3 regions of the Streptomyces sp. GDS52 genome follow, and region 3 is predicted to be linked to each of the others. Evidence: predicted binding sites of a transcription regulator. Region 3 holds the regulator's gene; each other region holds the start of a gene.
What was found. Region 3 encodes HrcA, which represses chaperone genes, less so after heat shock. Its sites were predicted from a motif close to TTNGCACTCNGNNNNNCNGAGTGCNAA; they were not measured.

Region 1 (6,680 bases), 2.1 Mb from region 3:
GCGGCCAGGCTGGTCCTCGACCTGGGCAAGGGCGAGGGCGCGGCGGCCGCGACCCGGGTGGAACTGGCCACGAGCCTGGTGGTGCGCAGCAGCACGGGAGCGCCGCCGGCCGGGGCCTGACGTCCTCGGTCTTCCCGGATCGCCTGCGGTGGAGCCGTGCTCGTCCTGACGTCCCCCGATCCCAGGAAGGCCGAGTACGCCGACGAGCACCGCGTCCCCTACGGTGCCGACGCGGTGATCCCGGAGGGGCCGGCCAAGGCTTCTCCCTCGGCAAGGCGATCGGTCGGGTCCTGAGCCGGCCCCGCGGGGCCTCAGCGGGCCGGCCGCGGGCCTCACCGCACCGGGTGCCCCAGCAGCATCGTCGGGGCGCCCGCGACGCGGGTCAGGAAGACCGTGACGGACTCGGGGCCGTGGGGTTTGGGCAGGGCCTTGCGGCGGAGTTCCTCCGGTTCCACCGCCGAGCCGCGCTTCTTGACGGTCAGTGTGCCGATCCGGCGCTCGCGCAGCAGCGCCTTCAGCTTCTTGACGTTGAAGGGGAGCCGGTCGGTGATCTCGTAGGCGGTGGCGTACGGGGTGGGGCGGTACTCGTCGGCGGTGACGTAGGCGATGGTCGGGTCGATGAGCCCGCCGTCGAGCTGTTCGGCGACCTCGGCGACGAGATGGGCGCGGATGACGGCGCCGTCGGGCTCGTACAGGTACCGGCCGGGCGGGCGCACGTCGGGATCCGGCAGCCCGCGGGAGAGGAGCGTGCGCGGGCCGGGCAGCAGGGTCGCCCGGATCGCCGGGGGCGTCGGGGTCGTCGGGGTGGCGTCCTCCGTCCCGGCGGTGGCCGTCCGCCCGCTGCCGAACCACAGCACCGCCTCCTTCACGTCCCCGCCGTCCGAGATCCACTCGGCCTCCGCGTCGGCGGGGACGGCCTCGTGCGGGATGCCCGGTGCGACCTTCAGCGCGGCGGCGCGGGGTGCCGCGCGGGCCGCCTCGATCGCCCAGGACAGCGGGGGTGAGTAGGCCTCGGGGTCGAAGACGCGACCGCGGCCGCCCCGCCGGGCCGGATCGACGAAGACGGCGTCGTAACCGGCCGGGTCCACCTCCGTGACGTCGGCCTCCCGCACCTCGATCAGCCCGGCCAGACCCAGCTCGTCCGCGTTCGCGCGGGCCGCCGCCGCGGTGAGCGGGTCCCGGTCCACCGCCAGCACCCGGATCCCGGCGCGCGCCAGCGCGATCGCGTCCCCGCCGATCCCGCAGCACAGGTCGGCCACCGAGGTCACGCCCGACTCCTTCAGCCGCCGCGCCCGGTACGCCGCCACGCTCGCCCGGGTCGACTGCTCGACCCCGTTCGGCGTGAAGAACATGCGCGCGGCGTCCTGGGCCCCGAACTTCGCCACCGCCCGCTGCCGCAGGCGCGCCTGACCGAGCGCCGCCGAGACCAGTTCCGCCGGATGCTCGCGGCGCAGCCGGGTCGCGACGGCGAGTTCTCGCGCCGGATCGGTGTCGCGCACCTCCTCGAGCAGGGCGCGGCCCTCGGGGGTGAGGAGCGGGGCGAGGGGTGAGGCGGAGAGAGGGGTGCGGTCGTTCACCGGCCCATTGTGGGTCAGGTGCGGGCCGGCTGTGGGCCAGTCGGTGGACGGTGCGCCGCCGGCCGCGGTGTCGGACCGGCTCCGGGGCGGGGGGACTGCGAGGATCCGACTCCATGCGAGTAGTAGGACAAAACGATAAAAGACAGTCATGGTGGGGTGTGCGGGCCGGGGTCGCCGTGCTCACCCTCGGGGCCCTCACCCCGCTCGCCGCGGGCTGCGGAAAGGACTCCACCGCCCCGGACCCGGCCGCGGGCGGCCGACAGCCCCTCGCCGCGCCCCCGGCCCGCGATCGCGACTCCCACGCCACCGAACCGCGTGCCGCACACGCCGCGCGGGCGGCCGCCGCGAAGCGCTGGGGACTCGAACAGGTGCCCCGGGCCGCTCCGCCGGCGCCCGGGAAGAAACCGAGGATCACCACCCGTGAGGGCTTCGAGGTAGACGGCCACCGGCGACTGGGCCTTCCCCCGGTCTTCACCACCGTCCCCACGGACGAGAAGGTCGTCTTCCTCACCATCGACGACGGTGCCGAGAAGGACCCGGCGTTCCTGCGCATGATGAGCGAGTTGAAGATCCCGTACACCGCGTTCCTCAGCGACTACGTCATCAAGGACGACTACGGCTACTTCGAGGAGATGCGGGACCGGGGCGTCGGCCTGAACAACCACACCCTGAACCACCCGCCCCTGCGCGGCCTGTCCTACGCCCGCCAGAAGCGCGAGATCTGCGGCATGCAGGACGTCGTCGAGGAGCGGTACGGCCACCGCCCCGTCCTGTTCCGCCCGCCGTTCGGCACCTACGACAAGAACACCCTGCGCGCGGCCAAGTCCTGCGGCGTCGAGTACGTCCCGCTGTGGAACGAGGAGGTCTTCGTCGACCGCTGGGACTACCGCGAGGGGGACGGGGAGCTGCACCCCGGCGACATCGTCCTCACCCACTTCCGGGGCCGGAACGAGTGGAAGGGCACGATGCCCGACATGATCCGCCGCTTCCTGGACAAGGTCACGGCCGAGGGGTACGCGGTGGGACGCCTGGAGGACTACCTGTGATCCGGCGGGGGGCGGCCGTGGCGGTCCTCCTGGCGGTGCTGGCGGTGCTGACGGTGCTGGCGGGGTGCGGCCCGTCGGCCGGGCGGCCGGTCGTGGGCCCCGCCGACCGAGGGGGTGAAGGCACCGGGGGCACGGGGGACGGAGCGGGTCAGTCGCCCGGCCGCGTCCCGCCCGTCGTGGACCGGGTCCCGACCCGGGACGCGGTCGTCTTCCTGACCTACGACGACGGCGCCGAACGCGACCCCCGTTTCATCGACCTCGTACGGCACCGCCGGCTTCCCGTCAGCATGTTCCTCACCGACAGCGTGGTGGGGCCGGGCTACGGTCACTTCGCCCGCCTGCGTTCGGTCGGTGCAAGCCTGCAGAACCACACCCTCGACCACCCCGCCCTGCGCGGCCTGCCCTACGCCGGCCAGCGCGCCGAGATCTGCGGACAGCAGCGCAAGCTCCGGTCCCGCTTCGGCGTCCGCCCCCACCTCTTCCGCCCGCCCTACGGCACGTACGACGCCACGACCCTCCGCGCCGCCGCCGACTGCGGCATCGCGGCGGTCGTGCTCTGGCGGGTGACGCTGGAGGGCGACGGCACCCTCACGTACGCCCGGGGCGCCCGCCGCCTGGCCCCCGGCGACATCATCTCCGTCCCCGCCGACGAGGCCCCGCCCCTGACCCTGGCGGAACGGACGACACGTTTGCTGAGCGAGCTGGAGGAGCAGGGGTTGAGGGTCGGGAGGCTGGAGGACTACGTCCGGCCATGAGCCTGTCCGGCGCTCGGGGACGAGGCGGTTCAGTCCGAAGCGGGGGTCCGGGGGCGCCGGTCCCCGGGGCGATCACCCGAACGAGGGTCGGTTTCCCGGACCGGCGTACACGGGAAATCCGGCGACGCGAACGCAGTGAATTGGCACTCCGCTTGACCGAGTGCTAATCGCGGCCATAGTCTCGGGTCTGGCACTCCCCCCTGGAGAGTGCCAACATGCGCGACGGGCAGGTCCGGCACCCGCGACGACGGATCGACCTGGTCGCCACCTCAGACAGTTAACCCCGTGAGATCTCCGAAGGGGGAGGTCGGATCGTGACGACCGCCAGCTCCAAGGTTGCCATCAAGCCGCTCGAGGACCGCATCGTGGTCCAGCCGCTCGACGCCGAGCAGACCACGGCTTCGGGCCTGGTCATTCCGGACACCGCCAAGGAGAAGCCCCAGGAGGGCGTCGTCCTGGCCATCGGTCCGGGCCGCATCGAGGACGGCAAGCGCGTCGAACTCGACGTGAAGGTCGGCGACGTCGTGCTCTACAGCAAGTACGGCGGCACCGAGGTGAAGTACAACAACGAGGAGTACCTCGTTCTCTCGGCTCGCGACGTTCTCGCGATCATCGAGAAGTAAGTCACCTCGTAGCACATCTGCTCCGAAACTGCGCCCCTGGTCCCGACACGCTTACTGAGCCGGGGGCCCGGGGCGCAGTGATTTTTCACCCCTGATTTCCGAGAGGGCTCCCGCTGCCATGGCGAAGATCCTGAAGTTCGACGAGGACGCCCGTCGCGCCCTTGAGCGCGGCGTCAACAAGCTTGCCGACACGGTGAAGGTGACGATCGGCCCCAGGGGCCGCAACGTCGTCATCGACAAGAAGTTCGGCGCCCCCACCATCACCAACGACGGTGTCACGATCGCCCGCGAGGTCGAGGTCGAGGACCCGTTCGAGAACCTCGGTGCCCAGCTGGTCAAGGAGGTGGCGACCAAGACCAACGACATCGCGGGTGACGGTACGACCACCGCGACCGTGCTGGCCCAGGCGCTCGTCCGCGAGGGCCTGCGCAACGTCGCGGCCGGCGCCTCCCCGGCCGCCCTGAAGAAGGGCATCGACGCCGCCGTCGCCGCGGTCTGTGAGGACCTCCTCGCCTCGGCGCGCCCGATCGACGAGAAGTCCGACATCGCCGCCGTCGCCGGGCTGTCCGCCCAGGACCAGCAGGTCGGCGAGCTCATCGCCGAGGCGATGGACAAGGTCGGCAAGGACGGTGTCATCACCGTCGAGGAGTCCAACACCTTCGGCCTGGAGCTGGACTTCACCGAGGGCATGGCCTTCGACAAGGGCTACCTGTCGCCGTACTTCGTGACGGACCAGGAGCGCATGGAAGCCGTCCTGGACGACCCGTACATCCTCATCACGCAGGGCAAGGTCGGCTCCATCGCCGAGCTGCTGCCGCTGCTGGAGAAGGTCATCCAGGCCAACGCCTCCAAGCCGCTGCTGATCATCGCCGAGGACGTCGAGGGCGAGGCCTTGTCGACCCTGGTCGTCAACAAGATCCGCGGCACGTTCAACGCCGTCGCGGTCAAGGCCCCCGGCTTCGGCGACCGCCGCAAGGCGATGCTGCAGGACATGGCCGTCCTCACCGGCGCCACGGTCGTCTCCGAGGAGGTCGGCCTCAAGCTCGACCAGGTCGGCCTGGACGTGCTGGGCTCCGCCCGCCGCGTCACCGTCACCAAGGACGACACCACGATCGTCGAGGGTGCCGGCAAGAAGGAGGACGTGACCGGTCGCATCGGCCAGATCAAGGCCGAGATCGAGACCACCGACTCCGACTGGGACCGCGAGAAGCTCCAGGAGCGCCTCGCGAAGCTGGCCGGCGGCGTGTGCGTCATCAAGGTCGGCGCCGCCACCGAGGTGGAGCTGAAGGAGAAGAAGCACCGCCTGGAGGACGCCATCTCCGCGACCCGCGCCGCGGTCGAGGAGGGCATCGTCTCCGGTGGTGGCTCCGCGCTCGTCCACGCCGTCAAGGTCCTCGAGGGCAACCTCGACAAGACCGGCGACGAGGCCACCGGTGTCGCGGTCGTCCGCCGCGCCGCCGTCGAGCCGCTGCGCTGGATCGCCGAGAACGCCGGCCTCGAGGGCTACGTCATCGTCTCCAAGGTCGCCGAGCTCGAGAAGGGCAGCGGCTACAACGCCGCCACCGGCGAGTACGGCGACCTGATCAAGGCCGGCGTCATCGACCCGGTCAAGGTCACCCGCTCCGCCCTGGAGAACGCCGCCTCCATCGCCTCCCTGCTGCTCACGACCGAGACCGTGGTCGTCGAGAAGAAGGAAGAAGAGGAGCCGGCCGCCGGTGGTCACGGCCACGGCCACGCCCACTGAGCCACGCGCTCGTAGCGGACGTCGGTGACAGACGCCCGTAGCAGACACGCAGGCCCGGCACCGCTGCCCAGCGGCGCCGGGCCTGCGTGCTGTCCCCGTGCTCACACCCGCGCGGGTGCCGCAGAGGGAAGCCGTCGATGACGGTCCCGGAACCGGGGTGCTGCCGTCGGTGCCGGCCGGTGGATACGGCTGGCACCACCGCGTCCGCTATCGCTAGCCTCGCCCACCATGAAACGGCGTCGGCAGAAGAAGCTCTCCCGTCAGCTCTTCGAAGCGACTGTGACGGCTGACACCGCCCGCGTGCGGGCGCTCCTGCGGGCCGGAGCGGACCCGGAGCGAGGAGACAGCGACGGCACCACCCCTCTCTACCTGGCGTCCGTGCAGGGGGAGGCCGAGGTCGCACGCCTGCTCCTGGAAGCCGGGGCCTGCCCCGACACCGAGAGCCGGGGAGTCGGCTCGGAGGGCACACCGCTGTGCGCGGCCGCGTGCTGGGGGCACACCGGGACCGTGCGCGAACTGTTGGCGCACGGCGCCGACCCGGACCTCCGGGAAGACCGCGGAACAGGCTGGTCTCCCTTGGACTGGGCGAACAACGGCCCCCACCCCGAGACGGCCGCACTCCTGGTCACAGCGGGAGCAGGCTCTCACCGGGAAGCCGTTCAGCAGCCCACGACCTGACCGCTGAATCCCCGGGGTCGTTTTCGCGACAGGCCCGGTCCGTGCCGTCAGCGCGGCCCGTACTTGCGGCCCGTACGGGAGGAGAAACCGCCCAGGAGGTCGCGCGGGACCAGCTTCGCCGCTCCCATCAGGACCTTGTACCGCGGGTCCGGGATCGACACCGACTTGCCGCGGGCCAGGTCCGCGAGGGCCGCCTCCGCCACCTTGTCCGCGTCGAGCCACATCCAGTTCGGGATGCTGTCCGTCCCCATCCCCGC
Region 2 (6,680 bases), 1.0 Mb from region 3:
GGAACACCGCACGCTGATCGCTGATCGTCCACGCGAGGCTCCCGGCTAGGGAAGGTGCCAAGTCCGTCTCACGACGAAACACGTCGTGAGGAAGATGAGGAGAAAGGGCCTCGCCTCACATGGCTGTGCAGACCGTCGCAAGCACCACCGACTCCGTCGCTGAATCCGCTGCGCCCTCCGTCGATCTCGGCCCCGCCGCCGCGCTGTCCTGCCGCGAATGCGGCCACCGCGTCCCCCTCGGCCCGCTCTTCGCGTGCGAGGAGTGTTTCGGTCCGCTGGAGATCGCCTACGACTTCTCGGCCTACGACACCGAGGAACTCCGCCGGAGCATCGAGGCGGGCCCCGCGAACATCTGGCGCTACGCGCCGCTGCTGCCCGTCCCCGCCGACGTGGCGACCAAGCCGAACATCAACCCCGGCTGGACCCAGCTCGTCCAGGCCGACCGCCTCGCCCGTGAACTCGGCGTCACCGGCGGCCTGTTCGTGAAGGACGACTCCGGCAACCCGACCCACTCCTTCAAGGACCGGGTCGTCGCCCAGGCCCTGGAGGCCGCCCGCGCCTTCGGCTTCACCACCCTGTCCTGCTCCTCCACGGGCAACCTCGCCGGTGCCGTCGGCGCCGCCGCCGCCCGCGCCGGCCTGCGCTCCTGCGTGTTCATCCCGCACGACCTGGAGCAGGGCAAGGTCGTCATGGCCGCCGTCTACGGCGGTGAACTCGTCGGCATCGAGGGCAACTACGACGACGTGAACCGCTTCTGCTCCGAGCTGATCGGCGACCCGGCGGGCGAGGGCTGGGGCTTCGTCAACGTCAACCTGCGGCCGTACTACGCCGAGGGCTCCAAGACCCTCGCGTACGAGATCTGCGAGCAGCTCGGCTGGCGGCTGCCCGACCAGCTCGTCGTCCCCATCGCCTCCGGCTCGCAGCTCACGAAGATCGACAAGGGGCTGCAGGAGCTGATCCGGCTCGGCCTCGTCGAGGACAGGCCGTACAAGATCTTCGGTGCGCAGGCCGAGGGCTGCTCGCCGGTGTCGACCGCGTACAAGGCGGGCCACGACGTCGTCCGGCCGCAGAAGCCGAAGACCATCGCCAAGTCGCTCGCCATCGGCAACCCGGCCGACGGTCCGTACGTCCTGGACATCGCGCGCCGCACCGGCGGCGCGGTGGAGGACGTGACGGACGAGCAGGTCGTGGAGGCCATCCGGCTGCTCGCCCGGACCGAGGGCATCTTCGCCGAGACCGCGGGCGGTGTGACCGTCGGCGTGACGAAGAAGCTGATCGAGAACGGCCTCCTGGACCCGTCCCTGACCACCGTCGTCCTCAACACCGGCGACGGCCTCAAGACCCTGGACGCGGTGGCCGACACCGGCCTGACCGCGACCATCCGCCCCAGCCTCGAGTCGTTCCGAGAGGCCGGCCTCGCCTGACCTCCTCCTCGGAGTCCCGAGGAGACCGACGGTCGCCCGTGGGGCATCGCGCCGCACGGCCGACCGTCCCCGGGGCGCACCCGGGCCGGGGTCCCGCACCGGCTTCACCGGCCGACACCGCCGACCCGGCGGCCGACACGCAGAGTATTCCCCTCGTCACTGGAGGTCGATCCGCATGAGCGTGACCGTTCGCATCCCCACCATCCTGCGCACCTACACCGGCGGCAAGGCCGAGGTGAGCGCCGAGGGGGCGACCCTCGGCGACGTCATCGCCGACCTGGAGAAGAGCCACACCGGGATCTCCGCCCGGGTCCTGGACGACCAGGGCAAGCTGCGCCGTTTCGTCAACGTCTACGTCAACGACGACGACGTCCGCTTCGAGCAGGGCCTGGAGACGGTGACCCCGGACGGTGCCGGTGTGTCGATCATCCCGGCCGTCGCCGGCGGCTGATCATTACCCTCGGTAACCGATGTGACCGAGGGTTTACCGTGTCGCCCCCTCCGTGAGAGAAGCGGAGGGGGCAATTCCATGGGGTTGAGCGCGGTAGGGTTGGGGAACGCGGTCCCGGCTCCCTGTTCTGGAACCGCCAATTCCTGCCGCACACCCGACTGGATGCAGCCAAAATCCGGTTCGCTTCTGCGGCATTTGCGGGCTTTGCCCCACCTGACTTGCCCTGAAATCAGGTGAATTCCCGTTACATTCCGGACTGGCGGCGTCCAGATTTCTCGTCCGATTGACCTGTTGCAGAGGGCAGTTGGACGGATACATTCGGCCGCGGTCGACGCGTTCCGGCGCACGCCCCCAGTCGTTGGGGGGTGAGGTCTGACCCGGATCCGCGAAGTGTGGATCTGTGCAAGGGCCAGTAATAGGGGAGTTAGGCATGGCTCAGGGCACCGTCAAGTGGTTCAACGCGGAGAAGGGGTACGGCTTCATCGCGGTCGACGGTGGTGCGGATGTTTTCGTCCACTACAGCGCGATCCAGATGGACGGCTACCGCACCCTCGAAGAAGGCCAGCGGGTCGAGTTCGAGATCTCGCAGGGCCAGAAGGGCCCGCAGGCCGACATGGTCCGTCTCAGCGCCTGAACGCGCTACCACCGCAAGAATTTCCTGCCGACGAAGGGTCCGCACCCCCAGGGTGCGGACCCTTCGTCATGCCGGGACCCGGGTGGTGACCGGCGCCCGGGGGCGTTCGCGCGCGGCCGGCTCCGCGCCGCCCGCGCTGTTCGCGTGCGGCTGACTCTTCCCCACGATCCACGGGGGGCGCTTGCACTCGCATGGGTCGAGTGCTAATCATTGGCGTTAGCACTCTGAAGGTGAGAGTGACAACGTAAGGACCGGGTCGGTGAGGCCCGCAGGCCGGTGGGGCAAGGAACCGCCGGTTCTGTGAGCCGTCCGTCGCGGGCGCGGGCGCGGTCCTAGGAGTCATCACCCCCAGTCCTGGAGGGACCACTTCACATGGCCAAGATCATCGCGTTCGACGAGGAGGCGCGACGCGGCCTCGAGCGCGGCATGAACCAGCTCGCGGACGCCGTCAAGGTGACGCTCGGCCCCAAGGGCCGCAACGTCGTCCTCGAGAAGAAGTGGGGCGCCCCCACGATCACCAACGACGGTGTGTCCATCGCCAAGGAGATCGAGCTCGAGGACCCGTACGAGAAGATCGGCGCCGAGCTGGTCAAGGAAGTCGCCAAGAAGACGGACGACGTCGCCGGTGACGGTACGACCACCGCGACCGTCCTCGCCCAGGCCCTGGTCAAGGAGGGCCTGCGCAACGTAGCCGCCGGCGCCAACCCGATGGCCCTCAAGCGCGGTATCGAGAAGGCCGTCGAGGCCGTCTCCGGTGCCCTGCTGGAGCAGGCGAAGGACGTCGAGACCAAGGAGCAGATCGCCTCCACGGCCTCCATCTCCGCCGCCGACACCCAGATCGGCGAGCTCATCGCCGAGGCCATGGACAAGGTCGGCAAGGAAGGCGTCATCACCGTCGAGGAGTCCCAGACCTTCGGTCTGGAGCTGGAGCTCACCGAGGGTATGCGCTTCGACAAGGGCTACATCTCGGCGTACTTCGCCACCGACATGGAGCGTATGGAGGCGTCGCTCGACGACCCGTACATCCTGATCGCCAACTCCAAGATCGGCAACGTCAAGGACCTGCTGCCGCTCCTGGAGAAGGTCATGCAGTCGGGCAAGCCGCTGCTGATCATCGCCGAGGACGTCGAGGGCGAGGCCCTGTCGACCCTGGTCGTCAACAAGATCCGCGGCACCTTCAAGTCCGTCGCGGTCAAGGCCCCGGGCTTCGGCGACCGCCGCAAGGCGATGCTGAACGACATCGCCATCCTCACGGGCGGCGAGGTCATCTCCGAGGAGGTCGGCCTCAAGCTCGAGAACACCGGCCTCGAACTGCTCGGCAAGGCCCGCAAGGTCGTCATCACCAAGGACGAGACCACCATCGTCGACGGTGCCGGCTCCTCGGAGCAGGTCCAGGGTCGCGTGAACCAGATCCGCGCCGAGATCGAGAACAGCGACTCGGACTACGACCGCGAGAAGCTGCAGGAGCGCCTGGCGAAGCTCGCCGGCGGTGTCGCGGTCATCAAGGCCGGTGCCGCCACCGAGGTCGAGCTCAAGGAGCGCAAGCACCGCATCGAGGACGCCGTTCGCAACGCGAAGGCGGCCGTCGAGGAGGGCATCGTCGCCGGTGGTGGCGTGGCCCTGCTCCAGGCCTCCCAGGTGTTCGAGAAGCTGGAGCTCGAGGGTGACGAGGCGACCGGCGCCAACGCCGTGAAGCTCGCGCTCGAGGCCCCGCTGAAGCAGATCGCCGTCAACGCCGGCCTCGAGGGCGGCGTCGTGGTGGAGAAGGTGCGCAACCTGACCCCGGGTCACGGCCTGAACGCCGCGACCGGCGACTACGTCGACCTGGTCAAGGAAGGCATCATCGACCCGGCCAAGGTGACGCGCTCCGCGCTGCAGAACGCCGCGTCGATCGCCGCGCTGTTCCTCACCACCGAGGCCGTCATCGCCGACAAGCCGGAGAAGGCCGGCGCGGCCGCCCCGGGCGGCATGCCGGGCGGTGACATGGACTTCTGAGCCTGACTCACCTCAGGTTCGGACCCGGTCCGTCAGTACCGAGGGCGGCACCCCCTGTTTCGGCAGGGAGTGCCGCCCTCGGGCGTTTCCGCGTTTCCGCTCTGGTGCCCGACCGGCTGGAGCGCGACGAGCTCGAGCCGTACGACGCGGCGTCGCTGCGGACGCCGAGCCGAGCCGAGCAGAGCTGCGGGCCCCGTCGACTACAGGTCGCGCATCGGTTCGATGTCGTGCCGGACCGGCGTGCCCCACACGCGCAGTACCTCGTAGTCGGTGAACTCGTGCACCACCCGGTACGCCGTGGCGGGCCGGGGCCCGCGCCGCTGCGCCGCGATGTACAGCTCGGCCTCGCGCCGGTCCCGGCGCGGGGTGCCGCACAGCTGCCACGCCTGACCGTTCCACAGCTCCGGCAGCCAGCGCTGCTGCGGCTGGGGGCGGTCGCCGTGCATCCCGTACCGGGACGGGACGGGCTCGGTGGGCGGCTGGTGGGGCGCCGGCCCGTTGAACTCGGCGCGGCGGGCGGTCCGGCGCCGGGTCTCGCACAGCAGGCACAGGTCGGGGGCGCTCTTGTCGACCGGCCCGGTCGGGTGCTCGGCACAGCGGGTGCTGGGCGCGGCCGTCTCGACGCTCTCCTCCAGCCGGTCCAGCGCGCGCTTCAGGTCGGCCCGTACCTCGTGCAGCTTGGCGTCCGGCGTGTCGGCGGCCAGCGCCTCGCCGTGCTCGCCGAGGACGCGCAGGGCGCGGCCCAGGGCGGTGAGCTGCGCGTGGTTCATGATTCGTCTCCGGGTGGGGGAGGTCCAGTATCCCAGTGTTCACCGGGGGCGGTCACCGTCGTGCGGAGCGGTCGTCCCGGACTGCTCGAGGCCCGGACGAACCGTGCGGGCGGTGTGGATCCAGCCGCCCGCCGCGTACGTGTTCCGGCATCCGATGAGCCGGGACCTTGCCGGGATCCGGCATGTCGCACGCCCGTGATGCCCGTTTACCCTGCTCGGACACATCCGGTGTCGGCACTGACCGGGACGGACGGCCGACGAGGGGAGGGGCGCGATGTTCTCGGTGGCCTGGGGGGTGTTCGCGACCGCCTTCGGCTGGATCGTCGCGACGGATTTCCGGGGGGCGGCCCACCGCTTCCACGCGATGTCCCGCGCGGCCACGCCGTTCGGCGGCGCCGGCGCCTCGTGTGTGGGCGTCGGCTTCCTCCGTGCCGTGGCGGGGGTGTTCGGCCTGATCGGCCCGTTCGTCCTGGGCGCGGGGCTCCTGGACCTGTGGCGTGGTGAGGCGGGGCCGGGCGGATTGCCCCCGGTGCCCTCCTTGCCCGCCTGGCTCCTCGTGTGTGAGGCGCTGGTCGCCGGTGTCGGTCTGTGGACGATGTGGCGGCGTTCCGGCATGCTGCGCCGTGAGTGGGACGCCGGCACCGGACTGCGGCGTGCTGCCGTCGTCGTTCTCACGGCGTCGTTGGTCGCGTTCCTCGTGACGCTGGGCCTCGGTCAGGGCGGATGGGCGGTGGGGAGCTGGCTGGTCGGCGGTCTGTGCAGCCTCACCCTGCTCCTGGGCCGCCGAACCGATCAGCCCTCCGCCGCCGGTCCGGCCCCTGCGGATTCCTGACCGCTCACCTTCGCCAGCGCGGCGCGCAGGTGGCCGGCGGCCTCGGTCAGCAGGCGGGTGGCCGTCGGGCCGTCCACGTCGGCGAGCAGGACCAGGATGGCGTGCTTGACCTCACCGTCCGTGGCGGCCAGGGCGCGCTCGATGTCGGCGTCCGCCGCGCCGGTCGCGAGGGCGACGATACGGCGGGAGCGGGCGCGCAGCTTCTCGTTGGAGGCGCGGACGTCGACCATCAGGTTCCCGTACGTCTTGCCCAGCCGGATCATCGTGATCGTCGAGATCATGTTCAGGACGAGTTTCTGGGCGGTGCCGGCCTTGAGGCGGGTGGAGCCGGTGAGGAGTTCCGGGCCGACGACCACCTCGACGCCGTGCTCGGCCGCCGCGGCGAGCGGGCTGTTCGCGTTGCAGGCGAGGCCCACGGTCAGCGCGCCCCGCTCGCGGGCCCAGGTGACGGCGCCGACGGCGTACGGGGTGCGCCCGGAGGCGGAGACGCCGACCACCGAGTCGTCGGCGGTCAGCCCCAGCGCGGCCAGGTCGGAGGCGGCCAGCTCCGCCGAGTCCTCGGCGCCCTCGACCG
Region 3 (6,680 bases):
CGGGACTTCTTCCACCCGGGGGTCAGGTCAGGAGAGTACGGGCGCATTCTGATGACGATAGGAGAACCGGCTCCCCGTTCGGCCGAAGGGTCAGTCCGACACGCCGAAACGAGCCGCGAGGGCGTCGCGTTGGGCCCGTACGAACGCCGCGTCCACCACCGCTCCGTGACCGGGGACGTACACCGCGTCCTCGCCGCCCAGGGCCAGCAGCCGGTCCAGGGCGGCTGGCCACCGCGACGGGACGGCGTCGGGGCCCGCCTGCGGATCACCGGACTCCTCCACCAGGTCGCCGCAGAAGACCACCTCCGGCTCGCCGGGCACCAGCACCACCAGATCGTGGGCGGTGTGCCCGGGGCCCACGTTGGCGAGGAGCGCCTGCCGTCCGCCGCCCAGGTCGAGCGTCCACTCGCCGGACACCAGGTGCCGGGGACGGACCAGCGTCAGCGCGTCCACGGCCTCCTCCGCCGCCCGCGCGTCCAGCCCCTCGCGCTCCGCGTCCGCGCGCAGTTCCTCGCCTCCCCGCGCCAGCGCCGTGTCCAGGCCCACCGCGCCGAACACCTCCGCGCCCGCGAACACCGCCGCCCCCAGCACATGGTCGAAATGGGGGTGGGTGAGCGCGAGATGCGTCACACGCCCACCGGCGAGCGCCTGCGCCCGTGCCCGCAACCGGGCGCCCTCGCCCAGACTCGAACCGGCGTCCACGAGCAGTGCCGCGCCCGCGCCGACGACGAGCCCCGCCGTGCAGTCCCACACCGGCAGCCGGCACCGGCCCACTCCCGGCGCCAGCCGCTCCCACCCCGACTCTTCCCAAGTCACCGTCATACCGCGACGCTAATAGCCCACGGCTGTCCCGGCGCGACGGCCCGGTACCGGCCTTGCCCGGGGTGTACCCCCCGGCCGTACACTGGGCGGGGAAGTCTGGCACTCGCGTGCGAAGAGTGCCAGGACAGGGAGAAAACGGACCGGGCGGAAGGCTTCTGGAGGTGTGCGCCGTGCTCAGTGAACGCAGGCTCCAGGTGTTGCGCGCCATCGTTCAGGACTACGTCGGAACCGAGGAGCCCGTCGGCTCCAAGGCCCTCACCGAGCGGCACAACCTGGGCGTCTCCCCGGCCACCGTGCGCAACGACATGGCGGCCCTGGAGGACGAGGGGTTCATCGCCCAGCCGCACACCAGCGCCGGGCGCATCCCCACCGACAAGGGCTACCGGCTCTTCGTGGACAAGCTCGCCGGCGTCAAGCCGATGACCGCGCCCGAGCGGCGCGCCATCCAGAACTTCCTCGAGGGCGCCGTCGACCTGCACGACGTGGTGGCCCGCACGGTGCGGCTGCTCGCGCAGCTGACCCGGCAGGTCGCCGTCGTGCAGTACCCGTCGCTGACCCGCTCGACCGTGCGGCACGTGGAGCTGCTCCCGATGGCGCCCGCGCGCGCCATGCTGGTGCTGATCACGGACACCGGGCGGGTCGAGCAGCGCATGATCGACTGCCCGGCGCCGATCGGCGAGGCGACCCTGGGGGATCTGCGGGCGCGGCTCAACAGCCGTGTCGCGGGCCGACGTTTCACCGATGTACCGTCTCTGGTCGAGGATCTCCCCGAGGCTTTCGACCCCGAGGAGCGCGGTACGGTCTCGACCGTGCTCTCCACCCTCCTGGAGACGCTCGTCGAGGACAACGAGGAGCGGCTGATGATCGGCGGTACCGCCAATCTGACCCGCTTCGGACATGACTTTCCCCTTGTGATCCGGCCCGTACTGGAGGCGCTGGAGGAGCAGGTCGTGCTTCTCAAGCTGCTGGGCGAGGCGAAGGAACCGGGCGTGACCGTGCGTATCGGTCATGAGAACGCCCACGAGGGACTCAACTCCACCTCAGTGGTGTCGGTGGGCTACGGTTCGGGCGGCGAGGCTGTTGCCAAGCTCGGCGTGGTCGGTCCGACCCGCATGGATTACCCAGGAACGATGGGAGCGGTACGCGCAGTGGCACGGTACGTCGGACAGATCCTGGCGGAGTCGTAGTGGCCACGGACTACTACGCCGTACTCGGCGTACGCCGCGACGCTTCGCAGGAGGAGATCAAGAAGGCCTTCCGGCGGCTCGCCCGCGAGCTGCATCCGGACGTCAACCCGGATCCGAAGACCCAGGAGCGGTTCAAGGAGATCAACGCCGCCTACGAGGTGCTGTCGGACCCGCAGAAGAAGCAGGTCTACGACCTCGGCGGCGATCCGCTCCAGCAGGCCGGGGCCGGCGGCGCGGGCGGCTTCGGCGCGGGTGGCTTCGGGAACTTCTCCGACATCATGGACGCGTTCTTCGGCACGGCGTCGCAGCGCGGTCCGCGCTCGCGCACCCGCCGCGGCCAGGACGCCATGATCCGGATCGAGGTCGAGCTGGACGAGGCCGCGTTCGGCACGACCAAGGACATCCAGGTCGACACGGCGATCGTGTGCACCACGTGCAGCGGTGAGGGCGCCGCGCCGGGGACCAGCGCGCAGACCTGTGACATGTGCCGCGGCCGCGGTGAGGTCTCGCAGGTCACCCGGTCCTTCCTGGGCCAGGTCATGACCTCGCGCCCCTGCCCGCAGTGCCAGGGCTTCGGCACCGTCGTCCCGAACCCGTGCCCGGAGTGCGCCGGCGACGGACGCGTCCGCTCCCGCCGCACCCTGACCGTGAAGATCCCGGCCGGTGTCGACAACGGCACCCGGATCCAGCTGGCCGGCGAGGGCGAGGTCGGCCCCGGCGGCGGTCCCGCCGGCGACCTGTACGTGGAGATCCACGAGCTGCCGCACAGCACCTTCCAGCGGCGCGGCGACGACCTGCACTGCACGGTCACCCTCCCGATGACGGCGGCCGCTCTCGGCACCAAGGTGCCGCTGGAGACGCTGGACGGCATGGAGGAGGTCGACATCCGGCCCGGCACCCAGTCCGGCCAGTCGATCCCGCTGCACGGCCGGGGCGTCACGCATCTGCGCGGCGGCGGCCGGGGCGACCTCATCGTGCACGTCGAGGTGCAGACCCCGAGCAAGCTCGACCCCGAACAGGAACGCCTGCTGCGCGAACTCGCCAAGCTCCGTGGCGAGGAGCGCCCGCTGGGCCAGTTCCAGCCCGGGCAGCAGGGGCTGTTCTCCCGGTTGAAGGACGCTTTCAACGGGCGCTGACGGACGACACCGACGGGTGGCGCGCGGGGGCCGGAAACGGCTCCCGCGGAGCTCCGGAAGGTGGTCCGCAGGTGCCCCGGGAGCTGCCCCGAAGGTGCCCTGGACACGGCCTGTGCCAAGGGCGAGGGCCGGTTGAGCCCCGATTCGGAGATGTCCGAAGGACGTGGCAACATGCCGTCATGTCCTTGGCGCTCACCGATCTCCTTCCGCACCCCGTCGTGCAGGCACCCATGGCGGGCGGTGTCTCCGTGCCGCAGCTCGCCGCGGCCGTCTCCGAGGCGGGCGGGCTCGGCTTCCTGGCCGCCGGGTACAAGACCGCGGACGGGATGTACCAGGAGATCAAGCAGCTGCGCGGACTGACCGGCCACCCGTTCGGCGTCAACGTCTTCATGCCCCAGCCCGAGACCCCCGACCCGGCCGCCGTGGGCGTCTACGCCCACCAGCTGGCCGGTGAGGCCTCCTGGTACGAGACCGAGCTCGGCGACCCCGACAGCGGCCGCGACGACGGCTACGACGCCAAACTCGCCGTCCTGCTCGACAACCCGGTGCCGGTGGTGTCGTTCCACTTCGGTGTGCCGACCCGCGAGGTCCTGGACTCCCTGCGCCGCGTCGGCACGTTCACCCTGGCCACCGCGACCACCGCCGAGGAGGCGCGGGCCGTGGAGCGGGCGGGCGCCGACGCGGTGATCGCGCAGGGCGTCGAGGCCGGCGGCCACCAGGGCACCCACCGGGACCTCCCGGAGAACGACGGCTCCGGCGTCGGACTGCTGTCCCTGGTCGCCGAGGTGCGGGAGACGGTGGGCATCCCGATCGTCGCCGCCGGCGGCATCATGCGCGGCAGCCAGATCGCCGCGGTGCTCGCGGCCGGCGCCTGGGCGGCCCAGCTCGGCACCGCCTTCGTCGCCACCCACGAGTCCGGCGCGCACGCCCTGCACAAGCAGGCGCTGACCAGCCCCCTGTACGTGCGCACCGAACTGACCCGCGCCTTCTCCGGACGCCCGGCCCGCGGCCTGGTCAACCGGTTCCTGCGTGAACACGGCCCGTACGCGCCCGCCGCCTACCCGGACGTCCACCACCTCGCCGCGCCGCTGCGCAGGGCCGCCGCCAAGGCGGGGGACGCACAGGGTATGGCCCTGTGGGCGGGACAGGGCCACCGGATGGCCCGGGAACTGCCCGCCGGGCAGCTGGTGGAGGTGCTGGTCGCCGAACTCGCCGCCACCCGCGCGGCGTTGTCGGCGGGAGGTGCCGGATGACCGCGCCGGTCTTCGTGGTGGAGGACTTCGGCACGGACGGCTCCGGGCACCATGTGCTCGACGGCCCCGAGGGGCGGCACGCCGTCTCCGTGAAGCGGCTGCGGGCCGGGGAGAGCGTCGTCCTCACCGACGGCGCGGGCCGCAGGGCCGAGGGCGAGGTGACCGGCACCGAGGGCAAGGACCGGCTGATCGTGCGCCTCGGGGACGTCGTCGAGGAGCCCGTGGAGTGGCCCCGGCTCACCGTCGTCCAGGCGCTGCCCAAGGGCGACCGGGGCGAGCTGGCCGTGGAGACGATGACCGAGGTCGGCGTCGACGCGATCGTGCCGTGGTCCGCGGCGCGCTGCGTCACGCAGTGGAAGGGCGAGCGCGGTCTGAAGTCCCTCGCCAAGTGGCGGGCGACGGCCCGGGAGGCCGGCAAGCAGTCCCGTCGGGCGCGCTTCCCCGAGGTCGCGGACGCGGCGACGAGCAAGCAGGTTGTCTCACTTCTCGCCGAAGCCGACTTCGCCGCCGTGCTCCACGAGAGCGGCACCGAGCCCCTGGCGACCGCCGGACTCCCCGCCACCGGCAGCATCGTGCTGGTCGTCGGCCCCGAAGGCGGGGTCTCGCCGGAGGAGCTGGCGCTCTTCGCGCAGGCCGGCGCCACGCCCTACCGACTGGGCCGCAGCGTCCTGCGCACCTCCACCGCGGGCACCGCCGCCGCGGCCGTCCTCCTGGCCCGCACGGGCCGCTGGTCCTGACCCCCCGGACGGCCGTTCGCCGTCAGCCGCGCGGCCGGCCGTCAGCGGTCCGCCGCGCGGGCGGCGGCGACCGCCGGGAACAGGTCCCAGCCGTCCGGCTCCGCGGCCCCGGTGAGCAGCCCGCGCCGGACCGCCTCGTCGACGAAGGCCCGTACGACACCGGGCTCGTGCAGGTCGAGCGCCGCGTGCCCGCCGAGGGCCACAGCCCCGGAGTGCAGGAAACCGTCGGGGACGAAACGGCCCTCGCCGCCCCGGAACACCAGGTGGGTCATGGTCGTCGTCCCCTCCCGGGTCAGTGCGAGCACCTCATGGCAGGGCTCGCCGGTGTGGTGCCGATGACGCACCGACCACAGGGAGACGGCCGTTCCGCCCGGGGCGGTGTCGTCCACGACGAGCCGTCTGGCCGGCGTTCGCTGCGCATCACTCCACGGTAGTGAGGAGTGGCCGTATGCGCCCTACCGTCACGCGTGGGGCGGTGGCAGGCTGCCGGGCATGGGGGCATCGAGGTGGGTCCGGGACGGGACACGGTGGCGGCGGGCGGCGTCGGCCGTCGGGTTGGTCGTGGTCGCCGTGGGCGGGGCCGTGGCGTGCGAGCCGGGTGCGATCGGCACGGCGTCGGTGGCGTACACGACCGACGAGACGGTCACCAGAGAGCTCAACCGGCAGAAGGCCGGGGTGCGGTGGCTCAGCTGCACCGCCTCCTACGGGAACCAGGACGGCGCGTCGTCGCGGCCCGCGAGCGAGGACACCGTGGCCACCGTGGACTGCGACGGGGAGACCGAGGACGGCAAGGAGATCACCGTCACCGGGAAGATCACCCATGCCGTCGACGGCGCCTGTGTGCGCGGGGACATCACCGCGAAAGTGGACGGCAAGCAGTGGTTCCGGGTCGACGGCCTGGGCGACTGCGACGCCACCAGCCCGCCCGCGGTGGGCGAGCCCACGCACCGGGGCCCTCCCCCAAGTTCTCGGCTCCACTCGAACAGGGGGGACCCCCACCCCACCGTCACCGTGACGGTCACCACGACCGTGTGGTGCGAGCAGTACCCGTCCTGTCGCCCCGTCGAGGGCAAGTGATCCAAACCCCTGTCCAGGCCGACCGCGCGTGCATAGGGTGATCGAGTGACACAGTCTGCATCGGTCGCCCCCGCCGCGTATCTCCGGTTCCCGCATCCGCACGGCGAGTTGGTCGCCTTCACCGCCGAGGACGACGTGTGGCTCGCCCCGCTCGACGGCGGCCGGGCCTGGCGGGTGAGTGCCGACAACGTGCCGGTGACGCTCCCCCGTATCTCGCCCGACGGCACCACCGTCGCCTGGACCTCCACCCGGGACGGCGCCCCCGAGGTGCACACCGCGCCCGTCGAGGGCGGCCCCGGCCGGCGTCTGACGTACTGGGGGAGCGGGAAGACCCAGGTGCGCGGCTGGACCCCAGACGGGAAGGTCCTCGCGCTCAGCACCCAGGGCCAGGCCAGTCTGCGCCGCACCTGGGCCCGCGCGATCCCCCTCGACGGCGGACCCGCCACCACCCTGCCGTACGGCCCCGTC

Region 1: groES (co-chaperone GroES) is a predicted target of HrcA. The motif match lies at 3,519-3,545, and genes of this name have one in related genera.
Region 2: groL (chaperonin GroEL) is a predicted target of HrcA. The motif match lies at 2,690-2,716, and genes of this name have one in related genera.

The regions. Positions count from the first base shown of each region.
Region 1 is NZ_CM125966.1:2,855,066-2,861,745, reverse strand. It holds gene ACTWJ9_RS12825 (LacI family DNA-binding transcriptional regulator) at 1-120, shown strand, start outside; gene ACTWJ9_RS12820 (class I SAM-dependent methyltransferase) at 333-1,577, opposite strand; gene ACTWJ9_RS12815 (polysaccharide deacetylase family protein) at 1,736-2,623, shown strand; gene ACTWJ9_RS12810 (polysaccharide deacetylase family protein) at 2,620-3,378, shown strand; gene groES (co-chaperone GroES) at 3,693-4,001, shown strand; gene groL (chaperonin GroEL) at 4,120-5,745, shown strand; gene ACTWJ9_RS12795 (ankyrin repeat domain-containing protein) at 5,974-6,423, shown strand; gene ACTWJ9_RS12790 (SDR family NAD(P)-dependent oxidoreductase) at 6,471-6,680, opposite strand, start outside.
Region 2 is NZ_CM125966.1:3,977,316-3,983,995, forward strand. It holds SAM riboswitch class I at 1-101, shown strand, start outside; gene thrC (threonine synthase) at 120-1,424, shown strand; gene ACTWJ9_RS18220 (ubiquitin-like small modifier protein 1) at 1,600-1,875, shown strand; gene ACTWJ9_RS18225 (cold-shock protein) at 2,306-2,509, shown strand; gene groL (chaperonin GroEL) at 2,882-4,504, shown strand; gene ACTWJ9_RS18235 (hypothetical protein) at 4,705-5,274, opposite strand; gene ACTWJ9_RS18240 (hypothetical protein) at 5,549-6,106, shown strand; gene murQ (N-acetylmuramic acid 6-phosphate etherase) at 6,067-6,680, opposite strand, start outside.
Region 3 is NZ_CM125966.1:4,995,662-5,002,341, forward strand. It holds gene ACTWJ9_RS22735 (DUF3097 domain-containing protein) at 1-47, opposite strand, end outside; gene ACTWJ9_RS22740 (MBL fold metallo-hydrolase) at 91-822, opposite strand; gene hrcA (heat-inducible transcriptional repressor HrcA) at 993-2,009, shown strand; gene dnaJ (molecular chaperone DnaJ) at 2,009-3,145, shown strand; gene ACTWJ9_RS22755 (nitronate monooxygenase) at 3,325-4,398, shown strand; gene ACTWJ9_RS22760 (16S rRNA (uracil(1498)-N(3))-methyltransferase) at 4,395-5,135, shown strand; gene ACTWJ9_RS22765 (hypothetical protein) at 5,177-5,524, opposite strand; gene ACTWJ9_RS22770 (hypothetical protein) at 5,628-6,212, shown strand; gene ACTWJ9_RS22775 (S41 family peptidase) at 6,258-6,680, shown strand, end outside.